DNA from 3 places in the Niabella agricola genome. Region 3 is predicted to be linked to each of the others. Evidence: riboswitches for the same ligand, from Rfam matches in the RefSeq annotation. Region 3 holds a riboswitch; each other region holds the start of a gene.
The links. Region 3 has a riboswitch for cobalamin ahead of LL912_RS08475 (TonB-dependent receptor plug domain-containing protein). Riboswitches for the same ligand answer to the same signal wherever they lie in the genome.
Positions count from the first base shown of each region.

Region 1 (11,022 bases), 2.0 Mb from region 3:
TCTCCCAACGGATCAATCACCATACTATCGCCGCTATAATAGATACCGTTACCGTCTTCTCCTACACGGTTCACCCCTACCACATAGCATTGGTTTTCGATGGCCCTTGCCTGCAACAGGGTCTTCCAGGCCAGGCTTCGCCGCTGCGGCCAGTTGGCCACGTTCAGGAGCAGGTCGTACTCCGGCTGTTCTGCAGATTCGGAAGGCGTTGGGCCCATGTTTTGCCGGGCCCATACCGGGAAGCGGAGATCGTAGCAAACCTGAAGATGGATCTTCCAGCCGTTCACGGAAGCAATCAACCGCTTATTGCCCGCGGTGTAATGTTGATCTTCTCCTGCAAAAGCAAAACGGTGCCGCTTGTCGTACAGGCCGTACTGTCCATTGGGCAACATCCAGATCAGCCGGTTAAAATAACCGGTACCTTCCTTTATGATCAGGCTGCCGGTTAAAATAACCCGGTGGGCGGCTGCTATTTCCCGCATCCACTGTATGGTGGGGCCATCCATGGTTTCTGCCAGCAGTTCCGGCCGCATAGAAAACCCGGTAGAGAACATTTCCGGAAGCACAATGATCTGCGCCTTTTCGGTAATGTTCTCGATCTTCTGTTGCAGCATCGATCGGTTGGCCGTTTTATCCTCCCAATGGAGCCGGGTTTGTATCAGGGTAATTGTTAGAGACATACCAGGGGTAAAGTTCGGTTATTTTGAAGAAAGGCGTGCGGCATCTTCTTCCTTTTCCAGCTGGCGGCTGGTTTTACGGCTGCCGTCGTGGCTATAGCCGGGGCGGCCAAACAAATAACCCAACCGCTGTTTCCAGGTAATTCCGGGCTGACGGATATCCCTGAAAACCTGTACCCATTCATGAAAAATGATGGTAAAAGCGTTGGGGCTTTCCAGGTTGTGCGTGAGACCATAACGGATCGGACCGTATTCTTTTTCCGGAAGTTCTTCCTGGAAGGTGCCGAATAGCTTATCCCAAACGATCAGGAACATGCCCATGTTTTTATCCAGGTATTTGGGGTTGGAGCCATGATGCACCCGGTGGTGCGATGGAGTAACGAGGATTTTTTCCAGCCAGCCCAGCTTGCCCACCAACTCGGTATGCACCAGGGTGCCCCATATTTGTGTGGCCGAGTACATAAACAGGATATCCAAAGGGCGAAAACCGATCCAGGCCAGGGGAATAAAGAAAATAAAACGATAAAGCGGTTCAAAGACCGACGACCGGAATCCTACACTGAAATTGAATTTTTGAGAGCTGTGATGGGTAACATGCACGGCCCAAAGAAAACGGGTGGTATGATCCAGGCGATGCAGCCAGTAATATACAAAGTCTTCGAGCACCAGTAGCAGGAGCCAGTACAGCACCGCATTGCGGATCGGATGAAAAGGGCTGTGATTGGCTACCTGCGTAAGCACCCACAGGTAAGACAGCTTAAAGGCTGTGTCGATAAGCCCGTTGGCCAGGGTTAGATAAATATTGGTAAGGGTATCCCTTAAGGTGTAGGTTTTTTTATGGAAATGAACGTTCGACAACAGGATCTCCGCCCCGATAATAACGATATAAAACGGAGTGGAAAACAACAGCAGTATTTGTTCGTGGTAACTGTAGCGATGCATGGCAATGGCTATTTGATCGTATGAAGCAGTGGTTGAAACAGGTCGGGCTCAAATCCCCGTTGCATCAGGAATGTGGCCGTTTTTTTCATTTTTATAAAACGGTTGCGTTCTCCCTTCAGACTATTCCATTTCTGGTGCAGCAGTTCGGTAAGGGTTTGTTCGTAGGCCGCCTCGTCGATCTCCTTCATGCCGGTTTTAATGCAGTACGGGCTGACCTGTTTTTGCTGCAAGGCCGTTTTTATTTTATTGCGGCCCCATTTTTTATGCCGAAAATGCCCTCCGGCAAAGGCTTTTGCAAACCGTTCCTCGTTTAAATAATTTTCCTCAATCAGGGCTGCAATAATCGCGTCATGTTCTTTTCTCCACACACCCAGTTCAAATAATTTATTGATCACATCCTGGTGGCAGCGTTCGCTGTAGGCACAGTAATGTTGCAGTTTCTTCAATGCCTGTTCGGGCGAAAGCCGCATATTTGAAGTTTCCTGTTTCATGGCTATTCCTCCAGCCTTGCGGTACAGCCGAATTCGTTTTTCAGGTAATCATCGTAATGATCGGCCTGCTCAAAAAGGTTGCGGAATTCTTCAATGCCCGATTCGCGCGTCATATCCAGGTCATAAAATAGCCGGCTCAGTACAATATTGTTCTTATTGCAGCTCAGCACCAGCCCATGAGATTTATTGTTTTCCTGCAGCAGGTATTGATACAGGGGTTTTATTTTGGCGGCTTCGGGAGGCATCTGGCAGAGATAGGCATCACCTGCTATAAAATAATTATCGGGGTTATAGCTGATATTGATCTTTGCCGAGCCTTGTTTTACACTCCATTGATTGGTCCCGTCACGGGCCAGCCGCACATCCTTTCCCAGTTCTTTTAAAATGTCTTCGATTAGTTTGGCCACGCCCATCAGCTCCGCCTCTTTTTCGGGCACCTGCAGCAATTTTACCTCAGACCCGCAATTGGGGCAGTATTTATTGTTGTCGATGTTTCCTGCCGTTACCAGCGAATCGCAGCTGGAGCAGCGAACGGCTTCCTGACCTTTGTACGGCAGGTAAAGATCAATCGCTTCTTTCAGATAGCTGGCCGGAAGTGCAAACCCCAGGTTATCGCCTCCCTTTATGATAAAGGAATTTACACCGATCACATCGCCGGCATAATCTACCAGCGGCCCCCCGCTGTTTCCCGGGTTAATCGCTGCATCGATCTGGATGTATTTAAGACCTTCCCGGATACGATCTACCTTGGAAATAACGCCCTGTGTGGCAGAATAACTCAGGTTATAAGGATGGCCAATAGCAATGACATTATCACCATCCTTCATAAGATCATAATTGCCCATATTTACTTCAGGCAGCTCTACACCGGAAGGCGGCTGCAAAAAAGCCAGGTCGTGTTTAGGGTCGGTATACAGCACGCGTGAAAGCTGTTTTTCAAAAAGCTTTCCCTGTATGGTTACTTCGGGGGTATTGTTAACCACGTGATTATTGGTGATGATAAGACCTGCCGTTTTTAAATAAAACCCCGTTCCGGTACCGGTTTGTGTAGCGATCTGGATAATGGCCTGCTGATATTTATTAATAATTTCCTGCGTGTTCATAAAATGTTCCGTTAATGAATGAGTCCTATGCCGGTATGTCCATATTCAGCTTTTCGATCTGGGTGGTGAAGCTATAGTTGAACGCCAGCAGACCAGAGAAATTCAACCCTTCGGTTCTGAAGCTCATATAAGGGTAGCGCTCTTTCCATTGTGCTTCAACCGTGCGGATATATCTGATAATGGTATCTTCCTTAAAGCGCCCGGAACCGGTATCGTAGAGATCCTCCGTATAGCCCAGGGCTTTGAAAAAGGAGGGATAATTCACCTGCATAAACAGACGCACCAACAAGGTAATGGGCCGGGGAAGACTGTAGGAATACTGGCAATAAGAGAGGCCGTATTCCATCAGTTTATTGGCAAAGTATTCATATCCGTTATCGCGGTACCAGAGCATATTTTCGTTTGCCTCATGTATAGCATCCGCCATAACTTTATGCACCTGCGGGGTTACTATGGAAAACGTGTACTTGGAGCGGAACAGGTTTTTAAAGATCTCCTCCCTGGGTTTTGTCTTCAGTTCCCTGAAGGCCTCGATCATATCCCGGTTTTTGTCCACAATAGAGCGCTCATCTTTTTTAAAATAGATTGCTCCTATTTTTTCCAGCAGGTTCAGCAGCTGGCCTTCGGGGGTGATGAGGAAGTCGATGCGGTACACCAGGCTCAGCAGCAGGTACGAAATGCCTCCGGAAAATTTATCGGCATCAATACCGGCAATTTTTTCCAGTGTTTCATCAATCCAGCTGATCATGGAATCGTATTTTACCTGTTTTTCCTTTTCCGAAAGCGGTGTAATATGGTCCTGATCTACTGCCGCCAGATGCGAAAAGTCCTCGATCAGCAAATCATCCTGTTTGTCCGATTTTGTGGCCAGTTCTTTTAGCCCATAATACAGTTTATTGGGATTAGCGGTGCTCAGGTCTGTGTCAAAACGCATGCACAGCTCATTGTTGTTTAAGGCAAAGCGGCTGTAATACAGGCCGAAATTCATTTCCAGCAACCGGCGCATCACCGGTACGGAAGGTTCTGCCATTAAGGCCAGCTTTACATCGGCCGACAGGCGGTTGTCGCGGATCTCGCCACGGATGATCTTGGATCCCTGGAACAGCTCAAAGGAGGCTGTATCCCCGTTGCGGGTATAACGCACATTTTGTACGGCATCGTCCTTCAGGTAATCAAAAAAGGCGTCTACCGACGCGGCGTAGTTTTTTTCTTTAAACAGGCTGTCAGCATCTTTCCAGCGGCGTACTTTTCCGGACATCTTATTATTATCCGAATACCGGCCGAACTCGATGGAAGGGTTGCCCTGTGCGGAGGGCTCTTCCTTCCCTCTGACCCAATTTAAAATTTTATTCAACATAGGCCTTTTTTTAAGTCGGGGAAGTTACTAAACCTTATCAAACTACCTAAAAAATTTTGCCCGGGGGCAAATCAGCGTTTTTCCCCCTATATTTACCGAAAAATGGGCATAGATTTTTCGAAACTTTATTGAATAAAATAGTAGTTTCGCTACCTCCATTTTGCCCTAACAGGGAACAGAAACGTAAAAATTAATATAACAACAGATGAAATTTATTGCATCGTCATCGGCTTTACTGAAACAACTTCAAAATATTTCAGGGGTAATTAATGCGAACAATGTATTGCCCATTTTGGAGGATTTCTTGTTTGATATTGATAAAAACCGTCTGACTATTGTAGCCACCGACCTCGAAACAGTAATGAAAACGGAGATGCAGGTAGAGGCAAAAGACAGCGGCCGCGTTTGTATTCCCGCAAAAATCCTGATCGATTCTTTAAAAAACATCCCCGAGCAACCGCTTACTTTTAATATTGACAAGAATTACAGTGTTGAAATTACCAGCGATAACGGAAAGTACAAGGTAATGGGAGAAAACCCGGATAATTTCCCGAAAGATCCTACGGCAGATGATGCGTCCAGCTTTACGATGACATCCTCCGCCCTGGTAACTGCCATCAATAAAACCCTGTTTGCCACCAGCACCGACGATCTGCGTCCGGCAATGACCGGCGTGTACTTCGAACTGGATAAAAAAGGCATCCAGTTTGTGGCCACCGATGCACACCGTTTGGTTCGGTATAAGCGAACCGATGTAAGCTCTCCCAATGTGGATACATTTATCGTTCCGCGTAAGCCGCTGAACCTGTTAAAATCGGCCCTGCCGGATAATAGCGACGAGATCACCATTAATTACAATACCAACCATTTCTTTGTAATCCATGGCACCACTCAAATGAGTTGCCGGCTGATCGATGCCCGGTTCCCGGATTACAAGGTGGTGATTCCTGCAGAAAACCCGTACCGGCTAACTGTAAACAGGACTGAATTCCTGGGAGCCCTGCGCCGGGTAAGTGTATTCAGTAATAAAAGCACCTACCAGGTGGCCCTGAATATCAGTGGCAGTGAACTACAGCTGGCAGCACAGGATGTGGATTTCAGCTTTGAAGGAAATGAGCGCATGAAATGCCAGTATAACGGCGAAGACCTGGTGATTGCCTTCAATGCCAAGTTCCTGATCGAAATGCTCAATGCAACAGATAGTGACGAGGTATACATGGAACTGAGCACGCCTACAAAAGCAGGCCTGATTAAACCTGTGGATCAGGAAGAAAATGAAGAACAATTGATGTTGGTGATGCCGTTGATGCTGAACCAATAAACAAAATGATATTTTTTAAATCTGCCTGATTAGGCGGTTGAGCCTGACTAATGCTGCCTTTGGCAAAATGGTCAGGTTTTATTTATTAGAGAGCCTTCTGCAATGATTTCTACAAAAGTTTGCATCATCGGCGCCGGACCCGGAGGCGCTACTGCCGCCCTCCAGCTGAATAAAGAGGGTATCGACTGCATCGTGGTCGACAAAGCGGTTTTCCCCCGGGATAAGGTTTGTGGCGACGGTTTAAGCGGCAAAGTACTTACCTGTTTAAAAAAGATCGACCCCCTTGTGGCGGAACGGCTGAAACAGGCCGGGTTTAAGCTCAACAGCTGGGGCGTGAGTTTTATTGCGCCGAACCGCCGGGTGCTGGAAGTGGGCTACCGGCCCGATTTTAATGCGGAGGACCACCATCACAAGGAAGTACCCATCGGTTATGTATGCAAGCGGATGGTTTTTGACCAGTTTCTGGTAGAGGAACTAAAACGCTGCGCACACGTAACACTTTACGAGGGGGTTGCGGTTACAGAATATACACTGGAAGCAGATGGCTATCGTGTGAGCGATGGTAAGGGGTTTGTGGTAAAGGCAGACCTGCTGATCATTGCCAACGGGGCACATTCGTCCTTTACAAAAAAAGTAGCCGGCATCCAGATGGAACCAGCGCATTATGTAGCAGGTCTGCGGGCGTATTATAAAAACGTAGAAGGCATGCATCCGGAAAACTTTATTGAGCTGCATTTTTTAAAAAGCCTGCTGCCCGGTTATTTTTGGATCTTTCCGCTGCCTAACGGCCAAGCCAATGTTGGGGTAGGCATGCTTAGTGAAACCATCGCCCGCAAAAAAGTCAATCTGAAAAAAGAATTGATCCGTATTGTAGAACAGGACCCGGTGTTTAAAGAGCGGTTTAAGAATGCGCAGCTGGAAGGCCCAATTGAAGGCTATGGCCTGCCTCTGGGTAGCAAAAAAAGAGTGCTTACGGGGGAACGGTACATGCTGGTAGGAGATGCCGCCTTTCTTATCGATCCGTTTACCGGCGAAGGCATTGGTAATGCTATGGGCTCTGGCCGTTTGGCGGCATTACAGGCTGTAAAAGCCATTCAGACCAGTGATTTTTCCGCGGCGGGCCTTTCCGGTTATGATAAGGACATCGAACGCGTATTGGGGTCCGAATTACGACTGAGTACCCGTATTCAAAAGCTGGTGCATTATCCTCGTTTGTTTAACCTGCTTATCAATATCAGTGCCCGTAACAAAAAGGTACAGGAGCTCCTGTCCTGTATGTTTTATGAGGTCGATCTGCGGAAGAAGTTAACAAAGCCTTCGTTTTATATCGGGTTATTGCTCAATAAATAAAAACGGCGCTAATTTTGCAATAGATCCTATATTTAAAATGATCCTATGCTACAAAAAATATTTCGGGGTGCGTTGTTGTTAACAACCGTATTAACGCTGGCCTGCAATGCCGGTAAAAATCTGAATACCCAGGTACATGAAAGAGATGCAGACGGACGGGATGTAAAGCTTAAATATCCGCAGCAGCAAACGGAAACACCTCAGAACGTTAATATGTCCTATGATTTTGAGCAGCTGTTTACGGATGCGCAAAACAAAAAGCTCGACAGCCTGGTGCGGGTGTTTGAAAAAAGCAACCTGATAACGATCAAACTAGTAACACTGCCGGCAGATAAAGTTACCGCCAGCTCTTTTGAAAGCAATAATAAAAACCTGCTGAAAGAGTGGGCCGGGGTACACGGCAACACCGATAAAGCCCTGGTGGTTTCCATCAGCAGGGGGCTGAATAAAGCCGCCATCGATTATGGCCCGTTTGTCGGAAAATTATTATCCCGATCTGAGGCAGATCATATCATCAACAATGATTTCCTTCCCGCGCTTCAAGGCGGTACTGTATACAATGGCGTCCTGCAAGGCCTTAATGACCTGATGGATACCATTCGGAGGAATATTAAATAACTACGCAGCTCTTGCAGCGTATAAGCCCTATAAGGTTTTTTTAAAACCCTATAGGGCTTTTTTCTTACTTTTGCCGCGCATTGGTTAAATGTTCACTTTTACAAAGGAATATTTATTAAAAGGGAATCAGGTGCAAATCCTGAACAGACCCGCTACTGTAAGTCCTATGCAACGTGTTTAACAATCTGAAGCCACTGTGGTGCTGCAAGCGCTATGGGAAGGCAGTTAAAAACGGGGATAAGTCAGGAGACCTGCCAACGCAGTTTTTGTTTTAAGCTTTCGTGGAATAAGGCTTGGAATGCAAATGCGCTGGTAGCTGTTACCCATTTGTTTTCTGTTTATTTCAGGTGAAGCTGTTTGATGAACTCAAATAGTAATGAGCCGATTTTATTTTTGGATCCGGTTTTCCGGAATAATAACCCTTTTGTACGGCATCGGTTGTACGGATGGGATGGCACAGATCCAGGACACTGCGTATGCCAGGGTACTGGATAGCGTATGGATCCGTTCCGGCAGGGCCGTTGTTCAGTTCAATACCGCTACGCCTGTTCAAACGCTTACCGGCAGCCGGCTGCAGCAGGTAAACAGTTTTTCGGTAGCGGATGCGCTGCGCTATTTTTCAGGTGTACAGCTCAAGGATTACGGCGGCATCGGCGGACTAAAAACCCTGAATGTAAGAAGCCTGGGGGCACAGCACCTGGGTGTTTTTTACGACGGGCTGCAGCTGGGCAATGCGCAGAACGGCATTGTTGACCTGGGGAAATTTTCACTGGACAATATTGATGCACTGAGTTTGTATAATAGCCAGAACACCTCCACACTTCAATCTGCAAGGAACTTTGGAAGCGCTGCCGCATTGTTTATAAAATCAAAACAACCGGTATTTGAACCGCACAAAAAATACCAAATAAGCGCGGCATTTAAAACGGGCTCCTTTGGGTTAATAAATCCCTCGCTGTACTGGCAGCAAAAAGTAGCCGGGAATATGGCCACAACGGTTAGCGTAGAAACCGTTCATGCGCATGGAAGATATAAGACCCGTTATCAAAAGCAGGCATATGATACCACCATTGTACGGCAGAATGCAGACGTGGCATCCCGGAGAATGGAATTTGCAGTGCAGAATCTGCATAAGGATGCGACCACTCATTGGAAACTACAAGCCTATTTTTATAATGCTGAAAGAGGATTGCCGGGCGCCGTTGTTGCAGAGCGGTTTTATAATGCGCAGCGGCTCTGGGACCGCAATTTCTTTACGCAGGGCATGTGGCGCAAACAAATCAATACCCGTTATCAACTTTTGGTACAGGGAAAGTACGCTAACGACTATACCCGGTACCTGGATACTACCATCAAAAAGATCGGCGGGGCACCACTTAACAACACTTATCGCCAGCAGGAATATGACGCGTCACTGGTAAATGAATACCTCATTGCAGCCGGATGGAGCGTGTCGCTGGCCACAGACTGGATTGTAAATAAAATGCAAGCAAACCTCGATCATTTTGCGTATCCGGTACGAAGCACCGGGCTGGTGGCGATTGCCACCGAGCTGAAACGGAAACGCTTCATGGCCGCCGGTAATTTGCTGGGAACGTTTACCCGGGAAAAGGTGAGCACCGGGGCGGCGGCAGGAAACAAGGATGTGTTAACGCCCGCCATCAGTGCCTCCTGGCGGCCCTGGAATCATCTTCCCATCAGTGTTCGCTCTTTTTACAAACGCATTTTCAGAATGCCTTCATTCAACGACCTGTATTACACGATCATTGGCAATGCCACGCTGAAGCCGGAATACACCACCCAGTATGATATCGGGCTTCAGTATAAAAAGAACCTCGCCGACACGGGATCCTGTATCAGCCTGCAGGCGGATGTATACTATAATGCCATCCGGGATAAAATTATTGCCATCCCGGCCAATAACCTGTTCCGCTGGAGCATGATCAATATGGGAAAAGTAGCAGTAAGGGGAGCGGATCTACGGTTTACCTATGCCATCGCTATTCAGCACCGGGTATTTCTTAACAGCACGCTTACCTATTCGTATCAGCGGGCGGTAAACAAAACGGCAGGAGAGCGGTCCTATAATCAGCAGATCCCCTATGCTCCCAAACACAGCGGATCCACAACGGTGCAGACAGCGTATCGCAGCTGGGGTCTTAACTATAGTTTTATATATACCGGGGAGCGGTATATGCTTCCGGAAAACGATCCGCAAAATTACCTGGAACCCTGGTATACACACGACCTGTCGCTTACGAAAACGGTCCGGTTAAAACAGACGAACGCTGTGCTGGCCCTGGAAGTGAACAACCTGCTGAATCAATACTATGATGTTGTGGTCAATTATCCCATGCCGGGCCGGAACTACCTTCTAAAAATTGCCTTTAACTTATAAAATACAGTACATGAAACAAAACCGATGGATGCCCGCTTTTATGTTCTTAGCATGCTTACTGCTTTTAGGTGCCTGCAGGAAGGACCATGACCGGACGCCGCCGCCTCAGAAGACTGAAAAAGACACCACCAGTACCGGATTTTATTTATTAAATGAAGGCGGGTGGGGCTATAACAACGCAACGCTGGATTATTTTGATTCGCACAACGGGGTGTACGAGCGTGATGTGTTTACCAAAGCGAATCCGGATGCCGTACTGGGTTTGGGCGATACCGGGAATGATATCGGTGTATATGGCAGCAAATTATATATCGTAATGAACTGGTCAAAAAAAATAGAGATACTGGATGCCCGCACCGCCCGGCGGATCAAAGTACTAACCGATCAAACACATAAGGCCATCGAAAATGCGCGTTATATCACCTTTGCGAATGGCTATGCTTATCTGAGCTCTTATACGACTTCCGAAAAAGGAATGGTGCTGGAAATAGACACGGCTACGCTTAGCATCACAAGAACGGTGGAAGTAGGGCGGCAGCCGGATGAGCTGACGGTGGTGGGTAATAAATTATACGTTGCCAATAGCGGAGGTTATAGTCCGTCCAATTTGGAGGACTATATTTCTGTGGTTGATTTGCCGGCTTTTAAGGTGACTAAGGCCATAACGGTTGCGCCCAATTTGAGGCGGCTGAAAAAAGACAGTAACGGGTATCTGTATATCTGCCCCTGGGGCACTACCAATAACCTATATATAGTGGATACAAA
Region 1 covers NZ_JAJHIZ010000003.1:2,751,277-2,762,298, reverse strand. The annotation lists gene LL912_RS16995 (amidohydrolase) at 1-680, opposite strand, end outside; gene LL912_RS16990 (sterol desaturase family protein) at 699-1,619, opposite strand; gene LL912_RS16985 (regulatory protein RecX) at 1,628-2,110, opposite strand; gene LL912_RS16980 (trypsin-like peptidase domain-containing protein) at 2,113-3,213, opposite strand; gene LL912_RS16975 (hypothetical protein) at 3,239-4,570, opposite strand; gene dnaN (DNA polymerase III subunit beta) at 4,776-5,891, shown strand; gene LL912_RS16965 (NAD(P)/FAD-dependent oxidoreductase) at 5,994-7,241, shown strand; gene LL912_RS16960 (TPM domain-containing protein) at 7,287-7,859, shown strand; cobalamin riboswitch at 7,924-8,132, shown strand; gene LL912_RS16955 (TonB-dependent receptor) at 8,236-10,257, shown strand; gene LL912_RS16950 (YncE family protein) at 10,268-11,022, shown strand, end outside.
Region 1: linked by a shared signal. The riboswitch ahead of LL912_RS16955 (TonB-dependent receptor) and the one ahead of LL912_RS08475 (TonB-dependent receptor plug domain-containing protein) in region 3 are both predicted to bind cobalamin.

Region 2 (11,022 bases), 2.0 Mb from region 3:
AACATCAGCCGGGGTTTTGCCCGAACCCCCAATGGAAAAGTATGGGCATCTGCCGGCAGCCGTCTGATCGCCATCGATAAAAACCTGGATACCGTGGGTGTTGCATTACCGGTGAGTATCGGCTCGTTTGGGTTAGATGCACCCACCAGGATCACCGCTTCTACAAAGGAGAATGCGGTTTTTTATCATTCCGGGGCTGCTATTTATAAATATGTAGATGGCAATGCCGGATCGGTTGGCCAACCGTTTATTACAATCAGTGAATCTCCGTTTATGGTATATGGTGCTATCCGGTACGACCGGAACAAAGACTACCTGGTGGTGAACGGCATTAAGGGATATGGCGGATTAGCCGGAGTAAACTTTCTTTTGATCTATAATGCTTCTACAGGAGCATTGGTGAAGAAAATCGTATACGGAAATGATGGCTCCGTTGTGGATTTTAACCATATTTATTTCCCGGGGCTCGCCGTTTTTTATTAACCGGAACCTTGTTAAAGAAACGGTTGGGATTGCCGGAATATGGCCTTTTTAATAAACAGGATTATACACTTGATAAGAAGCCGGTGTTATGTGATGACAACCGGTTTCTTATTTTCATCCACGGCCACAAAAGAAAATACACCGCTTACTGCTTTTTCGCGGTGTGTGCTGTACATCTGCTCTACATAAATATCTACCTGTACTTTCATACTCGTATTGCCGATATGTATAATGGAACCCGTTAGTTCGATGATCGTTCCCGAGGGGATAGGATGTTTAAAGTCGATCCGGTCGCTGCTTACCGTTACCATCCGCAGCCGGCTGTAGCGGGTAGCGGTAATAAAGGCCACTTCATCCATCAGCTGCATGGCCATACCGCCAAATAACGTGTCGTAATGGTTGGTGGTATTGGGAAAAACGGCTTTATAAATACGGGTCGCTGCCGCGGCGATCCGGTCTTCTGTATGCATGTGTAATTGGTTTTAAAACTGAAAGCGGGAAAAGAACGTTACGTGCCGGACGAATCCTTATAGAATACGCCCAGGATCCCTTTTAGCTTGTGCTGAAATTGTTGTTGATGATATTGTGCTTTGAGCGCTTTTAAACATTCGGCACAGAGGCAATCTTCATACTGCTTAAAGATAAAATCCCGTTCCTCATTATTCAGGGAAACGGTGCTGCATTGGCAAAGAAGAATACTGCCCACCTTGCATTCAAAAGGTTGTTTACAGCGTGGGCAGTATTTATCTTCATGTTGGCACATAATTATTCCGGTACCGGTGTGTTTATTTTTTTACGCAATGCTTTTGCCGCTTGGATCATGGCGGTGAGCGCTTGTGTGGTTTCTTCCCATGCCCGGGTTTTTAAACCACAGTCGGGGTTAACCCATAGGCGCTCTGCGGGGATATAGTTCAACGCTTTCTCCAGTAATGCGGCCATTTCCTCTTTTGTAGGAACGCGGGGCGAATGAATATCATACACACCGGGACCGATATCATTGGGGTATTCAAACAACGCAAATGCATCCAGCAATTCCATCTGGGAGCGGGATGTTTCAATGGTGATCACATCCGCATCCATGGCTGCAATAGAACGAATGATATCGTTGAATTCCGAGTAGCACATATGTGTATGAATCTGAGTTTGATCCTGAACGCCGGAAGCCGCAATCCGGAAGGCGGTTACGGCCCAGTTCAGGTACGCCTGTTGCTGTTCCTTTCTTAAAGGTAAACCTTCCCTGATTGCGGGTTCATCGATCTGGATGATCTTTATCCCCGCTTTTTCCAGATCCGTCACTTCATCCCGGATGGCCAGGGCAATCTGGTTGCCGGTAATATTGCGGGGCTGATCATTCCGTACAAAACTCCATTGCAAAATAGTTACCGGGCCGGTAAGCATTCCTTTTACCGGTTTGGAGGTTAAGGATTGGGCATAAGCACTCCATTCCACAGTCATCGGTTTGGGCCGGTACACATCGCCATAGATCACCGGCGGTTTTACACAGCGGCTGCCATAACTCTGTACCCAACCGTTTTTTGTAAAAGCGAACCCCGCCAGCTGTTCGCCAAAATATTCCACCATATCGTTCCGTTCAAATTCTCCATGTACCAATACGTCCAGCGCTATTTCTTCCTGCCATTGAATGGCTTTACGGGTTGCCTCCTGTACCCGTTGGAGATAGTCCGCATCAGAAAGCTGTTGTTTTTTCCACTGGGCCCGCCAGTTGCGCACTTCTTTTGTTTGGGGAAAAGACCCGATGGTAGTGGTAGGAAAGAGCGGCAGGCCCAACTCCTGTTGTTTTTCCTTTCTAACCGGAAAAGAGCTGATCCGTTCTGCATCTGCAGCGGTAATAGCAGCCACCCGGTCCTTTACCTGCTGTTTATGGATCATTGAAGCGGTTTTGCGCGCTTCCATACAACGGCTGTTTTCCTCCAGCAGCTTTTTTGAATGCGCCGCTCCGGGATCCGTTGCAATCTGCTTTAACGAAGCCACTTCCCTCAGTTTTTGTTTGGCAAAGGCCATCCATTGCTTGATCGCTTCCGGGAGAGTCTTTTCATCGGTTTCCAGGTCGAGGTCGCAGGGTACGTGCAGCAGGGAACAGGAAGGCGCGATCCAGATCCGGTTGGACCCGATAGCATCCATTGCTTTTTGAATCAGCAACAGGGATTGTTCAAAGTCATTTTTCCAGATATTCCGGCCATCCACAACGCCCAGTGAAAGATGGGTTCGACAATTTACAAACCCCGGTGTATCGAGGATGTCATTCAGCTGCAACGGGCACCGCACCAGGTCGAGATGCAGGGTGTGTACCGGTAATGAAAGCGCCGTTTTCAGGTTGGGTCCAAAACAATCAAAGTAACTGGCAAGGACGATGCGAAGATTGGGAAAGCGTGTGGAAAGTATTGTGTAGGTTGTTTTAATGGCCTGTTGCGTTTTCTCATTCAGCTGAAGCGCCAGGCAGGGCTCATCGATCTGAATATAATAGGCACCCTGTGCATCCAGCTTTTCCAGTACCTCCATATAAACGGGCAGGAGGTTTTGCAGCAGGTCAACTCGGTCAAACCCATCCTCTTTTTCCTTGCCCGATAACAGGAAACTAACGGGGCCCAGGAGCACGGGCTTGCTGTTGAAGCCGGCCTTTTTGGCCTCATTGAACTGGTCGATCACCTTATTGTTAAAAAAACTAAAGCGCTGATCTTTTTTAAACTCCGGAACGATATAATGGTAGTTTGTATCAAACCATTTGGTCATTTCCATGGCGGTAAGATCATACCCGTTTTGCTGATAGCCTCTTGCCATGGCAAAAAGCAGGTCCAGCGGAGCGCTTTGCTCCTTTTCTATTAAAGGATGATAGCGGTCCGGGATGGCACCGGTCATCAGGCAGGTATCCAGTACCTGGTCATAAAATGAAAAATCATTTACGGGGATCAGGTCCATACCCGCATCTTTTTGCAGTTGCCAGTTGGTGTCCCTGATCTTTTTTGCCGTCTGCTCCAGTTGTGCAGCGGTCATGCTGCCGGCCCAGTATTGTTCACTGGCCTTTTTCAGTTCCCTGTTGCTACCAATACGCGGGTAGCCGAGGTTGTGCGTTTGCATTTCTTTTAACTTTTTAATGAAGAATAAGCTAAAAGCCCTTTGCAAGTTTCGCAATGCGGCGGTGATCAAGAAAAAGACAGACAGATGCGTAACCAGGAACAGTGTGAGGAGGCTGCCCCGTTACAGAGAGGGAAAGAATAAAACATCATGCAGATCCTTGCTTTATACCGCGAAAGCATTGTTCCTACGGATAAGGCAGGTCTCCTGGCTTACAGCAGCGTTTACCGTCCTTCCCATGGCTCCGGGCCACAGTGGACATATGAGGTAAAGCCTTTTGCGCTGTTTACAGTTGCGCGACAGCTCGTGATTTACACACGATTCCCTATTATCCCTGATCTTCATCAGGGACCTTTTCCGGTTGATGAAAAATGAAAGAACTTATCGAAGGACAAATGTAGCTAAATCGGTGGAGTTACCGCAGAAAAAATGGGGGCATAACATTTTTTGTATTATTTATGAACGCAAGGTGCGCAAAGGACCCGCAAGGAGCGCGACGAGAGCCATAGTGATGAATGTCTTAGCAACCCTTGCGAAAACCTTGCGTTCCTTGCGGTTGAAATTGAATCACATAGCAAATGCAGCGTGTAATAAAAATGTTATGCACCCGAAAAAATGGTTGTGAAAAAAAAGCGTTAGCTGCAAAAGGATTTGAGCAGGGGAAAGAGAAACCGTAATTTTGAACAACTCCGGTATTATCCCGGAAGCAGGTCATCTGTAACAAAAACCTGGAATAATAATGAACGGCACTAAATGGTTAATGATTCTTTTTGCATTTCCGGTTACTATTGGTTTTTATGCTTGTAAAGATAAACGGCACGACCGGACGAGGGATTACCGGTTGGATCATTATGCTTTTTTCCTGGTGTCGGTGATCAACGACCGGGAATTTTATTTAGACCTGTTGCGGAATACCCTGCAGGAAAAAAGGAAGACGATACTAGACCCTGCAAGATCCGATACCCTGAAGGGCGATCAGCAACATATTGCATCGTATGACACCCTGTTCTTCCGGTCGGATGAACTGCTTTATGAGCCGGCAAAAAAGATCGGTTCCGGCACTGTAACGGATAATACACCCCCGGATAATATTACCCATGAGGAAGCGGCCTGGCTGAATGAGCGGATCGGTGACCTGGTAACCGTATTCCGGGAACTCAACCAGACTTACCGGCGCTTTGATCAATATTACGGGCAGGGCGGTTATAAAGCGGATAAGGGATCGTATGGCCTGCAGCTGATCGATTCGATCCGGCTGCTGGATGATCAGTTCGGCGTTATCAGCGACAGTATCATACTGCGGTCCGATCATATATTCAAAGATATTTACCAGGTGCCGGAAAAGAAAAATGCCTTCGCCCCGGCAGCGGCCCTGATGCAACAATCGATAGCCGCCTGCAACAGTTATACCCGGATGCTGGAACCGCTTCTTTCCGGCGGCACGCAAACCGGCGCCGTCACAGACAAAGCCTTTAGCGCTGCAAAAGATTCCATCCGCCAGCAAACCCTGGCGCTGGCGCAACTTGGATTAAGCGGTACGGAGCGATCGATCTGGGCAGATGTGCTTGTACTGAGATTCCGGCACCTGCTGATGGGGTTCAGTACTTATGCGGAGGTGCGGCTTCCGGCTCCGGGCCAAAAGAAACGCGTTCAGAAAGCGAACCTCGATTTTCTGAATGCTATAGAAAACCGGATGCGAAGGTATGATGCTCTTTTTTTAAAATTGTAGATCACCCGGTATTTCCTGCGTTAAAATAACCGGCAACCAGCTTTTTTTATCCATGCTACTGTAATAACTTTAGGGTATGGACTTCGTTATTGCAGCTACATATGACAACTATATTGACGCGAACCTGGCAATGGGGAACCTGCTGAGTGAGGATATTAATTGCTGGCTGAAGGATGAAAACACGATCGGTATTCATCCTGGTTTGATTAATGCCATTGGGGGAATCAAACTAATGGTAGCAGCTCCGCAGATCGACCGCGCCATGGAAATACTACGTACAGCAAAACAGCAATACCAGGCGCAAAACCCCTGTCCCCATTGCGGTTCTACAAACGTGGAGTATATTACTACTCCTAAAAAAGCATCCACCTGGTTACAGACTTTTGTAAACATTGTGCGGCTTGGCGGTGCTGAGATGGCTGCAGATAAAGTATACCATTGTTTTGACTGTGGTTTTGAATTTGAAGATTCCGTTAAAGAGCAAGCAAGCTGATGGAACCGGTTGTTACATATTTTTCCACCCTGGAGCAGCGCCCGCTGGAACGCATGGCCCTGCTCGTGGGCGGACTAATCTTTTTCTGGATCATCGAAGGTGCCATTCCCTTGTTTCAGCTGAAATACCGGAAGACAAAATTTTCGCATGCGCTGGTCAATTTCGGGTTCACGGTCATCCACCTGATCATTCATACAGCGCTTGCGGTGTTGATCGTATTGCTGTCTGACTGGTGCCGCAACGCAGGCTTTGGCCTGGTATACTGGTTGCACGCGAATGTAGCGGGTGCGATCGTCATCGGGGTACTGGCGCTGGATTTCAGCAGCTGGCTGGTTCATTGGAGCATGCATCAGCAACCCTATTTGTGGCGCTATCACCTCATTCATCACAGCGATAATAAAGTGGATGTGACCACGGGCCTGCGGCATCATCCCGGCGACAGCCTGCTGCGCGGTATCTTTTTCCTCCTGCTGATCTTTGTAAGCGGTGCGCCCATGTACAGCGTGATGATCTATCAGACCCTGGTGGTGATCACCACCGCGTTCACCCATGCCAATATCAGCCTGCCTAAAAAACTGGATAAAGGACTCAGTTATGTACTCATTTCTCCCAATATGCACAAAGTGCATCATCACTGGAAACAGCCGTATACAGATAGTAATTATGGGGCTGTTTTTTCCATATGGGACCGTTTGCTGGGCACGTATAAAGAGTTGGATCCTTCCAAAATCCGGTATGGATTGGACCGTTATTATGACAACGAAAAGGATGAGGATTTTTTGAGTCTGATGAAGGATCCTTTTATAAAAAAGCGGCAGCGGCAGGATGCTGCGCTGATCCAACCAGGGAAGAAAAGTCCTTCAACCTGAAAGAGTTTCCTACATTTGAAGCATGATAAAAAAGAAGATAATAGCGGTGATTCCTGCCCGGTATGCGGCAACGCGGTTCCCTGCAAAATTAATGAAGATGCTGGGCGACCGGCCGGTGATTGCGCATACCTACGCGGCTGTGGCCGGCAGCGGCCTGTTTGACGATGTTTTTGTGGTAACGGATAGCGCATTGATCTTTGAAGAAATCGTATCCCGGGGCGGAAAGGCAATCATGAGCGTTGCAGAACATGAAAGCGGCACCGACCGGATCGCAGAAGCGGTAAAAGATATGGAGGTGGATGTGATTGTGAATGTACAGGGCGATGAGCCCTTTATGCAAAAGGAACCTCTGGAAAAAATTGCAGCCCTGTTCAATTCCGATACCGTGCAGGTTGGTTCTTTGATGCGGAAATTTGCTTCGGAAAACGAGGTGCAAAACCCCAATGCCGTAAAAGTGGTGACGAATAAGAACGGGAAGGCATTGTATTTCAGCCGGAGCGTGATCCCTTATAAGCGGGACGAAAATATAGCCGTGCCCTATTACCTGCACATTGGTGTATATGCATTCCGCAAAAAGGCCCTGCTGGACTTTACCGCCTGGCCGCCTTCGCCACTGGAACAAACGGAGAAACTGGAGCAGCTGCGTTTTTTGGATAATGGAGTGGATATTCATATGGCGGAAACCGGTTATGAAACCGTGGCCATTGATACACCGGAAGACCTGGAAAGGGCCATGGCACTCCTGAACCGGTAAAATAATTATCTTTCCTGTATGAAGATGCGTCCCGAAAAATATCTGCGATACCTTTTTTTGCCCAACCTGTTTGAGCTTTTCGGAACCGAGCGCACCCGGGAGATCCTTTCTGTGAACCCAACCGTTGTGCCTAAAAGAGAGGAAGCGCAACAGGTAATCATTACGGCATATTGCTATAACAAAGAAAACATCGAAGAGCGAAAGGATATTTCCTTACAGGAGGCGTTGACATTAAAAGAAGGAAATAAGATTGCTTGGATCAACGTTGATGGGCTTCGTAAATCCGACGTGGAAACGGTTGGTGCGCGTTATGGTATTCATCCCCTGCTGCAGGAAGATATTCTGAGTGTGAACCAGCGGGCCAAGATGGACGAAGAGGATGAGATCCTTTTCTGCCTGATGAATATGCTTTATTACAACGAACAAAAAAAGTCGGTAGACCAGGAGCAGATCAGCCTTGTATTGGGAAAAAATTTTGTGATCACCTTTCAGGAAGACCTGAACCGGGATGTGTTTACCGCATTGCGGGAGCGATTAAAGTTGCCGACGAGTAAAACGCGTACCAAGGAGGCCGATTATTTATATTACACCTTACTGGATACCATCGTAGATCATTACTTTATTGTAATGGACAAACTGGGCGACGAGATTGAGGACCTGGAGGAGGAGATCATCCGGAGCGCCAGCAAGCGGACGCTGGCATATATCAATTCACTAAGAAAAGAACTGATTGTTTTAAAAAGAACCATTTACCCGGTGCGGGAGGTGATCAGCGGCCTGATTAAAAGTGAAAATGACCTGCTGACGGAACAAAACGAACGCTATTATAAAGATGTGTATGATCATATTGTACAGGCCATTGACCTGGTAGACAATTACCGGGACATGCTGACCGGTATGCAGGATCTGTACCTCAGCAATGTGAACCTGAAGATGAATGAGGTTATGAAAGTAATGGCCGTTGTAACCTGTTTATTGGCCCCGGCTACCGTTATCGGCGGTATTTTTGGGATGAACTTTAATGTATTGCCACTCACCAATCAGCATTTTGGCTTCTGGATCGCTGTAGCGGCGATGATCCTGATCCCTATCTGGATGTTGCTGATCTTTAAAAAGAAAGGTTGGTTTTAATCGCTAAAATAATTTCTCCTGGGGCGGCTTTATTCCTGCAAGGCGTATATAAATGGTGGATTGGCCACGGTGGTGGGTCTGGTGCTCAAAGGTTTTGGCAATCCAGCCGGCGCGGCTTATGTCCATGTTAAATAAAGATACCTGTTCACCCAGCTTTCCGGCATCCAGTTTCTTTAATCCTCCGATCACAAAATCATAAGATGCGGTTACATAGTACATGACGGAGTCCTTAATTTGTGCAGTACTGCTTTGCTCCAGGTCTCTTTTTCCAAAGAGCAGTGGCTGATCGAGCGCTTTGGCGGTAAGCAACACATTGTCTGTGGCCAGGTGCAGCATCTGCCGGGCAAAGCTCCGGATGCTATCAACCGGTTTTAAGGAATATTGATCCGCCGGCATTGTATTCAGGTATTCCAGGGTATAAGCTTTTGCCCGTTCCCAGTCTTTAATAAATTGTGTTTTGATGTCTTCGTTTGTAATGCTTTGTGCAGCAGCGGTTGCCGGATAAAACGGTGCCATGAATATCATCAGGAAAATGGTCAGCCTGGAAACGCCGGCAAACATTCCTGCGGAGGCAGGAACGTGGACTGCAGTATTATTCTGTTTCATAAAAAAATCTTTTCTTAAAATTAAGCAGAATACCCGGTTTGCCAACAAAAAAACCGGTGGTATTGCCCAGGGCAGGGACAAGTAGCAACCGTTGTAAGGCCGGTTTATTTCCGTTTGAATACCGGCACGGTGCTGCAGGGCTCTCCGTACATAAGGCTTTTTACCACGGGGAGTAATTTTAGGGAAATGGCGGCATATGCTTCTTCCGATACCGGAATATCACCGCAGCCCTTGATCACCACACGCGCATCCGAAAAAGAGGTGGTGTCAATGGCATCAATATTTTTCAGGAGCCATTTATTTTTGACGGAAGCCTCATCGCCCAGGCATATGAATTTGGCAATGGGCTGCAGGTAGCTCACAATAAGCATATAGGCCCATAGCGGAATGATGGCATCTGCGGAGCACACAATGCCCACCAATTGGTTTTCATAGGCCGACCAGTCCAGTTCTTTCAGCGCAGTCCGGAAATCCTTTTCTTTAAGGATCATGCCCATAAAGAGATAATCCTTGATATCAAACAATTTAACCGGCTCCGAAGGATAATAGGATTCCAGGTTGAGGGTAATGATCCCGCTTTCTGCTACTTTATTTCTGATAATCGGCTCCATAATTAGTAAAACAAAGTTAAGCCTGCTTTGGTTTATTCCTGCTGTGTGCATACAAATAAACAGCCCCGCCAAAAGCGGGGCTGCAAAAAAATATACAGAACTCTGATTAATAGAATTTGCTCCGGAAATCCTTAATGGTAGCGGCTTCCCGCAACGCCTGGATCGACTGGAACTGGCTCTGTTGTTTTGCCTGCTGGTACCGCATCTTGCGCAGTTCATCCAGGTTTTGAACGGAGGCGGGTGTGCTCATTAAATTGTCAACCCGTACTACATACACCCCTTGTGTGCCGGCAATTGCTTCCGGTATTACCTTTTGCAGGTTGGCTTTATTGAAAGCAGCGCCGATCACTTTTGGCTCAAACCCAACGGCAGAAGGAGACTGGCCGTTAAAGCGCAGGCTATCGGCGGTTTCCACCTGTTGCTTCAGCGAGGATGCCGCCGCTTCCAGGGTACTAATTTTGCCAATCTTATCCGTGATGATCTTTGCTTTTTTCTGGTTTACAAGCAGGGGCTCCACCATCATACGCGCTTTCGCAGGGCTCATGGTTCCTTCTTTATTGATCTCGGTAACCAATCCAACAACATAATAATCACCCACTCTTTCCGGCTGGATCACATCGCCCAGGCCGGCTTTATAAATATTTTTTACAAAGCTCCGGGAAGCTCCCAATCCCTGTATCATCGCGCCGGTAGGCGGAATGTCAGCTGCAACCGACTTCATAATGCCCTTTTCCTGCTGCAGTTTCTCAGCGGCGGCGTTAAAAGCCTTTTGGTTGGTTGCCTGGGCCGCAAAATGCGTAGCAGCGCTGCTGGCTGCATTATCGGTTTCCTGGCTGGCCTCGATCGGCTTGGTTACATAAGCAATCTTATAACCGGTAGCACTTCCTTTTGTGGCCAGGACTTCAACAATGTGGTACCCATAATCTGTTTTTACGATGCCTCTGCTGCCCACGGGATGCGTAAATATATAGTCATTAAAAGTTGGCATCATCTGCCCGGAAGGTACATTATCATAAACACCGCCGTTTGCCGCACTGCCCTGGTCTGTTGAGAACTTTACAACCAGTGAATCAAAATTAGACCCGTTTTGTAACGCAGTAAACAAGCTATCAGCCAGCTTACGTGCAGTAGCACTGTCGCGTAAAGGAACCTGCTGGCCGGTTTGCGGATCCTGTGTTACCGTACCTACCAGGATGTGGCGTACTTTAACAGTGTCCGGCATGCTGGTAGTGGCAACAATTTTTGCCAAGGCA
Region 2 covers NZ_JAJHIZ010000003.1:2,737,996-2,749,017, reverse strand. The annotation lists gene LL912_RS16940 (DUF5074 domain-containing protein) at 1-483, shown strand, start outside; gene LL912_RS16935 (acyl-CoA thioesterase) at 570-953, opposite strand; gene LL912_RS16930 (cysteine-rich CWC family protein) at 992-1,246, opposite strand; gene metE (5-methyltetrahydropteroyltriglutamate--homocysteine S-methyltransferase) at 1,249-3,579, opposite strand; cobalamin riboswitch at 3,757-3,947, opposite strand; gene LL912_RS16920 (hypothetical protein) at 4,316-5,305, shown strand; gene LL912_RS16915 (putative signal transducing protein) at 5,382-5,798, shown strand; gene LL912_RS16910 (sterol desaturase family protein) at 5,798-6,667, shown strand; gene kdsB (3-deoxy-manno-octulosonate cytidylyltransferase) at 6,690-7,421, shown strand; gene corA (magnesium/cobalt transporter CorA) at 7,440-8,552, shown strand; gene LL912_RS16895 (DinB family protein) at 8,556-9,158, opposite strand; gene LL912_RS16890 (DUF2480 family protein) at 9,263-9,769, opposite strand; gene LL912_RS16885 (peptidylprolyl isomerase) at 9,876-11,022, opposite strand, start outside.
Region 2: linked by a shared signal. The riboswitch ahead of metE (5-methyltetrahydropteroyltriglutamate--homocysteine S-methyltransferase) and the one ahead of LL912_RS08475 (TonB-dependent receptor plug domain-containing protein) in region 3 are both predicted to bind cobalamin.

Region 3 (11,022 bases):
GGAACCGTTGGTAAATCGGCTGCTGATCAGTTCCGACAAGTATTCATTTGCTGAAGGAGACAGTTCTTTTTGAGAAGCGTGCAAAAACACATAAGAAAGATTATTATTCACGTGCCGGGGTTGAACCACAAGCTTGTAGCAGTACATAAACAGAAGTTTTTGCAAAGATAATCAAAAGACCAACTGCTAAACCCCGGAACGGCTTTTTCTTAGCGCTATAAAGCTGGCGCCCCGGTATTTTCAACAGCACTTATCCTGTCGGAACCTTTTGGAGCGATTCAAATGAATAAGATTTGCCAGGCTACTAAAGTTGCAACATATCTGAAATCAGTTCATCCTTCAGCGCTGCCAGTCTTTCCTGGCCACTGCTGTCATTTACCAGCAGGATAATGGCTGCATCATTATCCGGATAGAGATAGCAAAGGGCAGTAAAACCACATCCGTCTCTTCCTGTATGCATAATGAAGGGCAGGCCATTATCTTCCTTGCCCAACATCCACCCCAATCCTATACTCATGCCATCCGGTTTTGTAAAAGTAACAGTATGGCTCAGGTTAATGGCGGGATTTTTCCTGTTTAAATTAAAGGCAGCATACCGAAGCATGTCCGCCGGGGTCGAAAACATAGATGGTGCGGCTCTGAACCCATTATCGGGGATAAATGTCAAAACTTTACCCTGCTCATCGTGGCCTGGTACCAGTTGTGTTTCCTCTTTTGATGTCAGCCGGGGTTTGGTATGTACGATTCCTGCCTGGTCCTTCAGGAGAGCAGTAATCAACTGATCGAACGGCTTCTGATAAACACGCTGTAAAATTGCGATAAGAACCATCATCGCGTTTCCGTTATAACGATACCTGGTTCCGGGAACTGTATCCAGTGTAAAATGATGCATATCCCGATACAGGCTATCAACGGTATATGCCTGGTAAAATTTCCGGAAGGCTTCGGGTTTCAATTTGGAAACACTGTCTATATATTTATCGTCGTAATCTCTCGACATGGCAGGCAAGGCAGAAGTGTGGTTGGCCAGATCTACCAGCCGAACCGGGTGCCCCTTGTACTGTAAATTGGGGTAGCTGCCGGGCAGATACTTCCGGATATCATCGGTTAGTTGTACTTTCTTTTCGATAACTGCCTGGGCCAGCAGGATACCTACGAAGGTTTTTGCGATTGAACCCAGGCCGAATAACGAAATAGGTTGACTGATGGGGCCTGTTCCGTGATGAAAAGTATACTGATGCGGTGCGCCGTTTTTGATGATGCCGATCGACAAGTCGAATGTTACCGGAGATTGCATATAATGCTCAGCTGCGCGCTGAACCAAACGGTCAAGCGGCGTTTTTAGCGGGTTATCACTTTTAATAGCTGATTGCGCCTCTTGTCCACTGCAGTACTGCGATAAAATGGTCAGTATAATAAAGATTTTTAGGTGCATTGATTTCATATTCGTGTATAATAGTAAGGCTTGAAATAAAGGTACATAAAATCCTTCTTTCTTAGCAATCAGGTCTTTCAGCCGCAGGGAGCCTATTCCGGTCCTGAGCTCAGGGAACATTCAATTACGCTACAATCTTTACCCGGTCAAACAGCCTTTGTTGTAATAGTGAAAACTACAGGGGATACGCGCTAATTTGGATTGGGGATTGGATGGATCTTTACTTTGCATATGGCCATTGCAGTGCTGTTCTTTGTTTTTAGTGTAACCGTCGCTTCTCCCGGAGCGATACATTTGATGTTCCCATCCTGGTCAATAGTGGCTACAGACTCAGGAGCGATAGAAAAAATGAGATCCTTTCTGTTGGCATTATCTGGATTGTAACTGTAAGTGACATATGCAGGGGTCTGGCCCACCGCAAACGCGTATTCATCTTCCATGAATTGGACCGATTCAATATATAGGTACTCAACCGTTAAATTTATTTTCACCTCAACGCCATCGACTTTACTTTTACCGGTAATTTGGCAGGTGCCTTCTTTTATTCCGTAGACTGTTTGGCCGTCTACAAATGCAATGGAAGGGTCGGATGAGGTCCATATTATTGTACTATCGTAGGTATTTGCCGGCGTTAATTGATACTCTATTGTAAAATGGTTGCTGACTTTCAGCGTGGAGATCGCATTGGTTACCGTTATTGAAGACAGCGGTGCCGGTTTGGCCGAGCGGTCTTTCTGGCAAGCGTAAATGCCCAGCAGTAACAGTAAAAGCGTTAGATTTTTCATAATAGTTGTTTTAGTAATTATGTAATATTGTTTTTCACCGAGATCTGTTTGTTGTTCTTTCAAATGTTGCTGTTGTTAATACGATCTCCCGGTAACGAGTTACGACCGGTTGCTTTTGGCCTGATTCAGGATGTGTCCTTTTTAATAAGCAAAAGCGTTTTGGTGCCCGAACCGCGCGGCATGACCGAGGCACGAAAATACTGGATTTACAGGATAAATATAGAATATGTGGAAGTTGTAATCTTCTGTAAATGAAAAAACACAGCATTTTGGGGCTCTTGCTGGAATTCAATTTGTCCGTAAAAAAATGAATTTGAGGTAACGGTTGAGGTTGCTTTACATCAGCGGCAATCGGTTTAGCTTGTCATCTATGGAATGAACAGGTAGGAGAAGCTACAGTAAGACAGCTTATATTGGTCTGGTTTTAATTATTTCAAATCGGGATTTGATCCGAAGAAACGGCTTTTCAATTAAAAAATATGATACAATCGCCGACACAATTGTAAAGCCCAATGAGTACATAAAAGTAAATACTGGGTCCTTTGGCGCTAACCTAATGTGTTTTACAATGTACAACGCAATCGCATTTCCCAACAAATGATATACATATAGTCCGTAGGACCTTTTGCCCAGAAAAACAAATAATTTAAAGGAGAGTACCCTCTTCAAAAATATATTATTTAATGCGGTATATAGAAAGAATGACGTACAAACACCAACTAGTGTATACAGCAAAATCAGCGAATATGAGATGGTTTCTACTCCTGGAAGCAGCGATATAATAAACAGTAGTGCGCACGCAATTAAAAATAGAATGAATGAATTTACTTTTTTAAATAACCGATCAAAACCGCCAAATCCGATAACCATACCCAGCAATATAGATTCAAAATGTGTAACCGGGAGTACCCAAATTGCAGGGTGATCAGCGTGGTGTTGTATAAAAACCAGTCTTATGATATTTAATACAACAAACGAGATTGCCAAAACATAAATTCTTTTCTTTGTTGCGATGCCCATCAGCAACAGCACCATAAAAGGAATGAACACGTAAAATTGTTCTTCATATGATATCGTCCATAAGTGACTAACAAACGGAAGTGGATTGTATCCATATACAGCCGCAATAATATTATCTGTAAACGTCAATAGACCAATAATCCTGATTTTTGTACTATAACCCAAATCACCTCCGGAAAACATGTACACAGATACAGACAGTAGTATAAATAATATATAAATTGGCCATATTCTAAAAATCCTTCTAAGGTAGAATTTTTTAAAGTTTATAACTCCTGTTCTATCGAACTCAATCGTTAGAAGTTTAGTAAATAAGTACGCTGATAACGCAAAAAATAGATCAACACCAATCCATCCGGTCTTGTGAAGCACAGAAATTTCTTTTACATCAACAAAGGAGGTTGTATGGTGAATAAAGACCAATAAAAATGCAAAGAATCTAAGACCATCAAGTTCAGGCATATATACTCTTTGCGATAAAGTTTTGTAGTTCATCCGGTTAAACAGAATGGTTTGCTTTGAAATAAAAAAAATGAGGCATAAATTTAGCAAGCAAAGCTATCCAAAGTCAATATTGGGGTAATTTTGCCTGTAAATGAAAAAACACAGCATTTACGCTGTGCTTTAGTAGCCTCGACAGGAATCGAACCTGTATCTGGAGCTTCGGAAACTCTTATACTATCCATTGTACTACGAGGCCATACCGCTTAAGGGTCGGCAAATATAAAGAACTTTATTACAATTACACCAAATTATTGTGTATGTTGAAATAAACCGGCTGCATTGGAGGCAAAAATCTTGATGGCAATGGCCAGCAGGATCACTCCGAAAAATTTCCGGATGGCGATAAGGCCGCTCGGTCCCAGTAATTTGGCCAGCCGGGTAAGGGATTTTAATACAATATAAATGATCAGCAGGTTGAGCAGGATAGCGATCAGGATGGTTACTTCTTTGTAGTTGGCTTTTAACGACATGATCGTAGTCAGCGTGCCGGAACCGGCAATCAGCGGAAAAGCCAGAGGCACCAGGGTAGAGGCTTTCACATCTCCGTCCGGTTTAAAAAATTCCACGCCCAGCACCATTTCCATGCCGAGAATGAAAATGACGATGGAGCCCGCTACGGCAAAGGATTTTACATCCAGCCCCAGTACATTCAGGATGGGCTCCCCAAGAAAAAGAAAGAGGATCATGAGGGAACCGGCAATCAGGGTTACTTTGAATTCCCGGATGCCACCGATCTTGTTCTTCATCGAAATCAGGATGGGAATAGATCCGATGATATCAATGATGGCAAAAAGTGTAAAAGTAACAGTGAGTATGGCTTTATAATTCAATGAATCCATGCCTGAAGGTTTTCCTGCAAAGGTAAATTGTTAGGGGTATAAAACCGTTGAATACCGGATCTGCGGACGCGAACGATGGGGCTTACCGGAATATTCCGCTTACCCCTGCAGACCTGGTACCGTTTAAAATAAGGACCCTGCTGTAGAAAAGGCTGCCATAAATGGTGGTTACTGATCGCCGAACCGGAGATGACGGAAACAAACCTGCTCCTGTTCATTCACTGGTGATGGAAAGAACCGGTGCCGCCAGCCCTCGGAACGGTAGGGGACCGGCTTACGGAAAACCGGACCTGCATAACAAAAACTATGGTATTCCCCGTTTTCGCCGCAGGGATCGGCCGGCGCCGGAAAAGCGGCTATCAGCGCCGGAGATAACTGTTTTCCGCAATATTCCATATCCAGCATTGACCCGTTCACACAACAGATTACCGCTTCGAACCCGGATTGAAAAAAATGCCGGAGATAGATCCGGGAATCCATCTGCCAAAGGGGAAAAAGGCCCTTCATAGCAACCTGCTGCAACTGTTGCTCCCGGTATTGCCGCAGGTCCTCCAGAAAGAGGTCGCCAAACGCCACGGTATGGATCCCTTCCTGTTTTGCCTGCTTCAGCACCCGCCGCATTTCCGTTTCATAACTGTGCCGGGTACTGGTGGAAACATCTATTTTCAGCAGCGGGATGCCGGCGCTTAAGGCCTGTGCGGTGATAAGGGACTCGGGAATCTCATGCATCGAAGACCTCCGGTCTGCATTCAAAACCGTCAGCAGGTAGCGGACCTCATACAGCCCCTCCTGTTGCAGGCGGTACAGGGTGTAAGCGGCATCCTTGCCGCCACTCCAGCTAAGCAGGATCGGGATTTTTTTTTGCACCGGCGCTATAAGTTGATAAGAAGACCGCCCATAAAATTAAAGCGCCTTGTATTATACCCCGGTGTGTCAAAATAGACCTGGTCTGTCATATTCCTGAAGTCAGTATATATTTTGACTTTGGGCGTAAAAGCATATGAAGCATAAAAGTCAAGGGTGTAATAATGCGGTAGTACCGGTGTCCCAGCATCAAACTCGCCCTTAAGGCGATTGCCGATAAAGCGGAACGCAGGATTGATCGTAAGCTTTTTTACGGGAGTGAGCACCAAGCTGCTGTTGAAGATGAAATTAGGCCGGCGATAGAGGTTATTGATCGAGCCGGAATTATTTTTGCCCTGACCATCCACATAACTCAGGTTGTTTGAAAAGCTTCCGATCTGGCCTATTGCTATAGAACTCTCCATTTCAAAGCCGTAGTCATGTTGCTCGTTCTGGTTCATATAATAACTTTCAAAAGTGGTGGCGTCGGTATAATAAATAATCAGATCTTTAATATCTCTTTTAAAACCTACAATGCGGAACCAGCTTCTCCCCTCGTCAAAATTTGTTTGTACACCTGCTTCATAGTTAGTGCTTTTTTCCGGCTTCAGTTCGGTTGTTTTATTATGGTATTCGCCGTACAGTTGGTACAGGGAGGGCTCCCGGAAGCCACTCGATATATTCACAAATAATTTGGTGTTATTACTGATATTATAGGATGGATTAATGGAAAATGTGGCATTCGATCCGTACTTGCTGTTCTTATTGACCCGTATCCCCATTTCGTTATTAAATCCTTTTAAATCCAACAATAGAAGCGAAATGTATCCAGCAAAATTATTGAACCTGGCAGCGTCTTTTCCAAGAGGGGCTGCTTCGTAGGGGCCGAAGGACGAAATACTTTTATATTGCTGGTCGGTATTGATTGCCGTATACTGAAGCCCGGCCAGAAACGAAACATGACTACTGAAATAATAGTTGCCAAAAAGATCGGTGATGTAGGAATGCCCCTTGTATAAACCATAGGACCATTTCGCAAACCCGCCAACATGAGCGCTATCGTCGCTATATACTCTTTCACTGCTGACGATGCTTTGAGAAAGTGTGATTGCTGTTTGGGTACTCTTGTATTGTAGCTTCAGCGTATTTATCAGATTTTGGCTGTTAATACGGTAGTCCCTGTCGTCCGTAAAAGCCCCCGCATCGCCATCGGCTTTATATTTACTGAACATTCCCATATAGGCTGCGGAAAACCGATTGGATATTTTATAACCAAGATTAGCCTGGATATTATTTTGATTGAATCCATCCCGATCAAAATTGTTACTTTTCATGCTGTCATATGCAGCAGAAAATCCTTTGGAGTTGATCTGGTTGTACGAAATATTATAGTCGAACCGATCAATGGTGCCCCTGATCCCGATATTGCCTTTGAAAGTTTGGTAGGAACCATAGCTCAGATGTGCATTGGGCATTATTTTATCCGTTCCGCCTTTTTTAGTAACAATATTGATGACGCCAGCCATGGCGTTGCTTCCCCAAAGGGTGCTTTGCGATCCTTTGAGGATCTCAATCCGTTCAATTTGCCCGACATTGATGTTGTTGATGTCAATTGGCGCACTGCTGTTCTGCGAAGGATCATTGATCGGGATTCCGTCAATCAGGATCAGCGTATTGCCCGTAGCGCTTCCTCTGAAATAAAGTTCCTGGTTACTTCCAATGGTATTATTTGCTCCTGCAGTAAAAATCGCGGCCTGTGTATTAAGGATTTCGGTTAGTGACTTGTCTAAATTCCGCTGCAGTGTCGTCTGGTCAATGATCGTTACCACCTTGCCTGTCTGGTTTTGTTTTAACGGAGTTTTCGAAGCTGTAACGGATACTTCATCGAGGTTTGCCGTTTGCTGATCCTGTGCCAGCAGCTGGCCGCTGCAAAACACAGCAGCCATCATTAAAATCGTTTTCTTCATTTTAAATGGATCTTAAATGACTGCTTCCGGTGGAAATAAAATAGCAGGAGACTGTTCAATCGGGTAAGGCTTATTACCCGCTCAAATGCCGCTCATATTATACTTTTCTCCCGAAAGCTGAATATTGTTCTTTCCGCGGTGACGGAATACCGGTCTGGCAGGTCTTCTGGCTTGGGGATTACTTTAAAACCTTCCCGCAGCGCAAAACGCCGCAGTGGTATCTTTTAAAGCGGTCTTCTTATCTTATCCGGATAATAAAGAACCCCTTACAGCTACGGGGATAGCGCCGGACTTACACCGGACTTCCCTTTTCATTCCCGCTTACGGGAAACCAGATCCGGTGCAAAAGTAAGGTTCCCGGTTTGATGTACATTATTTTTTTTAGTAATCGGAAAAAGCACGCGGACACAAGGGGCTGTTACACCGGCAACCCCATTTTTTCAGGAAGAAGAAAAGTTGTAGCGCCGTTGATTCAAAGCCGGTGTACAGTTTTGAAGCGGCTTTAAGCCGGTCTGCAGGACCACCGGATGATGGAGGTGCAGCGTTTGCCGCCGGAGCATTTTTTTACAGAAACCGGAGACGGGCAACCGCATCCCGGGTAAAGGACGGCGGATTGCAGCATGTAAGAGTATCTCCGAGCTGTACCCGGTTGGTGATGGTAACCAATGAATACCCGCAGACCAAAAAAGCATGCTTTAAGCAGGAGGCAATCAATATTTGTTTATCAGCCCTGTTCATTGAACCCGATTTTCTGCCTTTTCGTCTATTTTTGTGAAATGAAGAATACATTTCTGACATTAACCGCTTTGGGAATAACCATCACCGCCGGCGCCCAGGTAAAATGGAGCCTGGAGCAGTGCGTGGAGTATGCGGTGGAACACAATATATCGGTTAAACAGGCCGATGTACAGGCCCGTATGGACCGGCTGACACTGGACCAGAGCAAGGCGGCGTTATATCCAACGGCCAACTCCCAGCACAGTGCCGGGTATCAATTCGGACGTTCTATTGATCCTACTTCCAACCAGTTTACAACCAATGAAATTCTTTTCGCCAACCATTCGCTGAATATAAATGCAGACCTGTTCAACTGGTTTCGCAAGCGGAATACCGTGGCCGCAAACGGGTTTTCCTATGAAGCGGCCGTAGCAAAATTTGACAAAGCCCGGAACGATGTGGCGCTGAATGTGTCCAATGCCTACCTGGCTGCTTTATTATCGCATGAGCAGATCAACGTGGCAACGGTACAGCTGCAGCAAAGCCGTGAGCAACGCGATAACGTGAATAAACAGGTGCTGGCCGGGGCGCTTCCGGAGCTGAACCTTGCGGAAATGGAAACACAGCTGGCCAATGACAGTGCAACCCTGATCAGCGCGCGTGCGGATTACCGGCTACGGCTGTTGCAACTGCAGGCCTTGTTAAACCTGGATGCGGCAATGGCCTTTGATGTGCAGGCCCCCCCGGTTGACAGTATTCCCGTAGAGCCACTGGCCGAACTGGACCCTGCGGCGGTGTTCGCTTCCGCACTGGTAAACCTGCCCCAGCAAAAGATCAATGAACTGAATGTAAAAGCAGCAGAAAAGAATGTGCTGGTAACAAAAGCGGCCATGTATCCTTCATTCGGATTATTTGGCGGTTTGGATTCCCGATACTCAAATGCACAGAAGCTGATTCCCGATTCCTATCAGAAAGGAATTGTACCAATCGGGATTATAATGCTGGACGGCAAACATTATCCGGTAACCTCAATTGAACCCCAGACTTATCCGGTCAGTTTTAAAAAAGGGAACTATTTTAACCAGTTGTCCGCAAACTTCAGCCAGAACCTGGGCATTGGGCTCAACATTCCGATCTTTAACGGCAACCAGGCCCGCACCAACTGGAAGAAAGCTAAACTAAATGTGGAATCGCAGCAACTGCTCCAGGAACAGGATGCGCAAACCCTGAAGCAGGATATCTACCAGGCGCACACCAACGCCATTGCGGCCATTGAAAAATATAATGCTGCTCGGATCGCCGCAGCTTCGGCTCAAAAAGCCTACGATTTTGCCCGGAAGCGGTTCGAGGTAGGGTTGCTGAAACCGATCGATCTGATCACCAACCAAAATAATTTATTCAAGGCAAAAATAAATATGCTTTCAGCCCAATACGACTATGTATTCAAGCTGAAGCTGCTGGAGTTTTACAAAGGGCGCGGTATTAAATTGCATCATTAACGGAGATCCCGTTTAAATTTTGATCATGAAAAAGAAATGGAAGCGAATTTTATGGATAATAGCCGGTGTAATTGTATTGCTGGTGTTGTATGCATTGTTTTCCGGTAAGGATAAAAACCTGGTAAAAGTTTCTGCGGAGAAGGCGGCGATCCGCTCCATCACGGAAACCGTAACAGCCAGCGGACAGATTTACCCGGAATACGAAGTGAAAATAAGTCCCGACGTGAGTGGTGAAATTACGGAGCTCAACGTGCAGGAAGGCGACAGCGTGCGGAAGGGGCAGGTGCTGGCAAGGGTATATGCCGACAACTACGCGCTGGACCGCGACGAGGCTTCGGCGCGCGTGGGCCAATCACAGGCGAATGTGGCCAATAGCCAGGCGGCGCTCGGCGTTCAGAAAGCTACGCTGGAACGGGCGCAGCAGGCCTATAACCGTAACAAGCAGCTGTACGATGACCGGGTGATCTCAAAAGCTGAATTTGAACAATACGAAACTGACCTGGCATCCGCTAAAGCCAGTTATAACGCCAGCTTACAGAATATCCGCAGTTTACAGGCGGGGGTACGCTCCTCGCAAACAGGGCTGGTGGCAGCCAATAAAGTATTGGGCCGGGCTACCATTTTTTCTCCTATCAGCGGTATTATTTCTTCGCTGAAGGTTGAAAAAGGCGAACGGGTAGTGGGTACCGCTCAAATGGCCGGTACGGAAATGATGACAGTGGCCGATATGAATACCATGGAAGTGCGTGTAAATGTGGGGGAAAATGATATTGTAAAAGTAAGCATTGGCGACAATGCCGATATTGAGGTAGACGCATACAGCGGACGGAAATTCACCGGCATCGTTACCAAGATTGCCAGCAGTGTGAAAAGTGCGTTAACGACCGGCGCCGCAACCAGCAACGACGTAACAAACTACGAAGTACGTATCCGGATCGATAAACATTCTTACCAGGACCTGATCGATCCCGAGAAGCCAAGAAAATTTCCTTTCCGGCCGGGAATGAATGCGAGTGCCGATATCAAAACCAAGCGGAAAGAGAACATTGTTACGGTTCCGATTTCAGCAGTAAATGCCCGGGTAAAGGGAAGCGACAAAAGTCTGAGCGATACCCGCAAAGAGCAGCAGGAACAGAAAGGCAATGGGAATAACAGCCCGGAAGAAGAACGCAGTGCCGGCGAAATGGAAGAAGTGGTATACCTGGTGATGAAGGACGGTGTGGTAAAAAAACGGATTGTTAAAACCGGGATACAGGATATTAATTATATCGAGATCGCCAGCGGGCTGAAGGCAGGAGATGAGGTGGTTACCGGTCCCTACAGTGCCGTTAGTCAAACCTTAAAAGATGACACCAGGGTAAAAGTGGTACCGAAAGAAGAACTGTTTAAGGCAAAATAGCTCCCAGCTCTCAG
Region 3 covers NZ_JAJHIZ010000003.1:721,102-732,123, reverse strand. The annotation lists gene LL912_RS08510 (hypothetical protein) at 1-147, opposite strand, end outside; gene LL912_RS08505 (serine hydrolase domain-containing protein) at 305-1,435, opposite strand; gene LL912_RS08500 (Ig-like domain-containing protein) at 1,627-2,220, opposite strand; gene LL912_RS08495 (acyltransferase family protein) at 2,629-3,735, opposite strand; tRNA gene LL912_RS08490 (tRNA-Arg) at 3,869-3,940, opposite strand; gene LL912_RS08485 (MarC family protein) at 3,993-4,583, opposite strand; gene LL912_RS08480 (adenine nucleotide alpha hydrolase) at 4,752-5,450, opposite strand; gene LL912_RS08475 (TonB-dependent receptor plug domain-containing protein) at 5,456-7,393, opposite strand; cobalamin riboswitch at 7,534-7,744, opposite strand; gene LL912_RS08470 (TolC family protein) at 8,170-9,609, shown strand; gene LL912_RS08465 (efflux RND transporter periplasmic adaptor subunit) at 9,635-11,008, shown strand.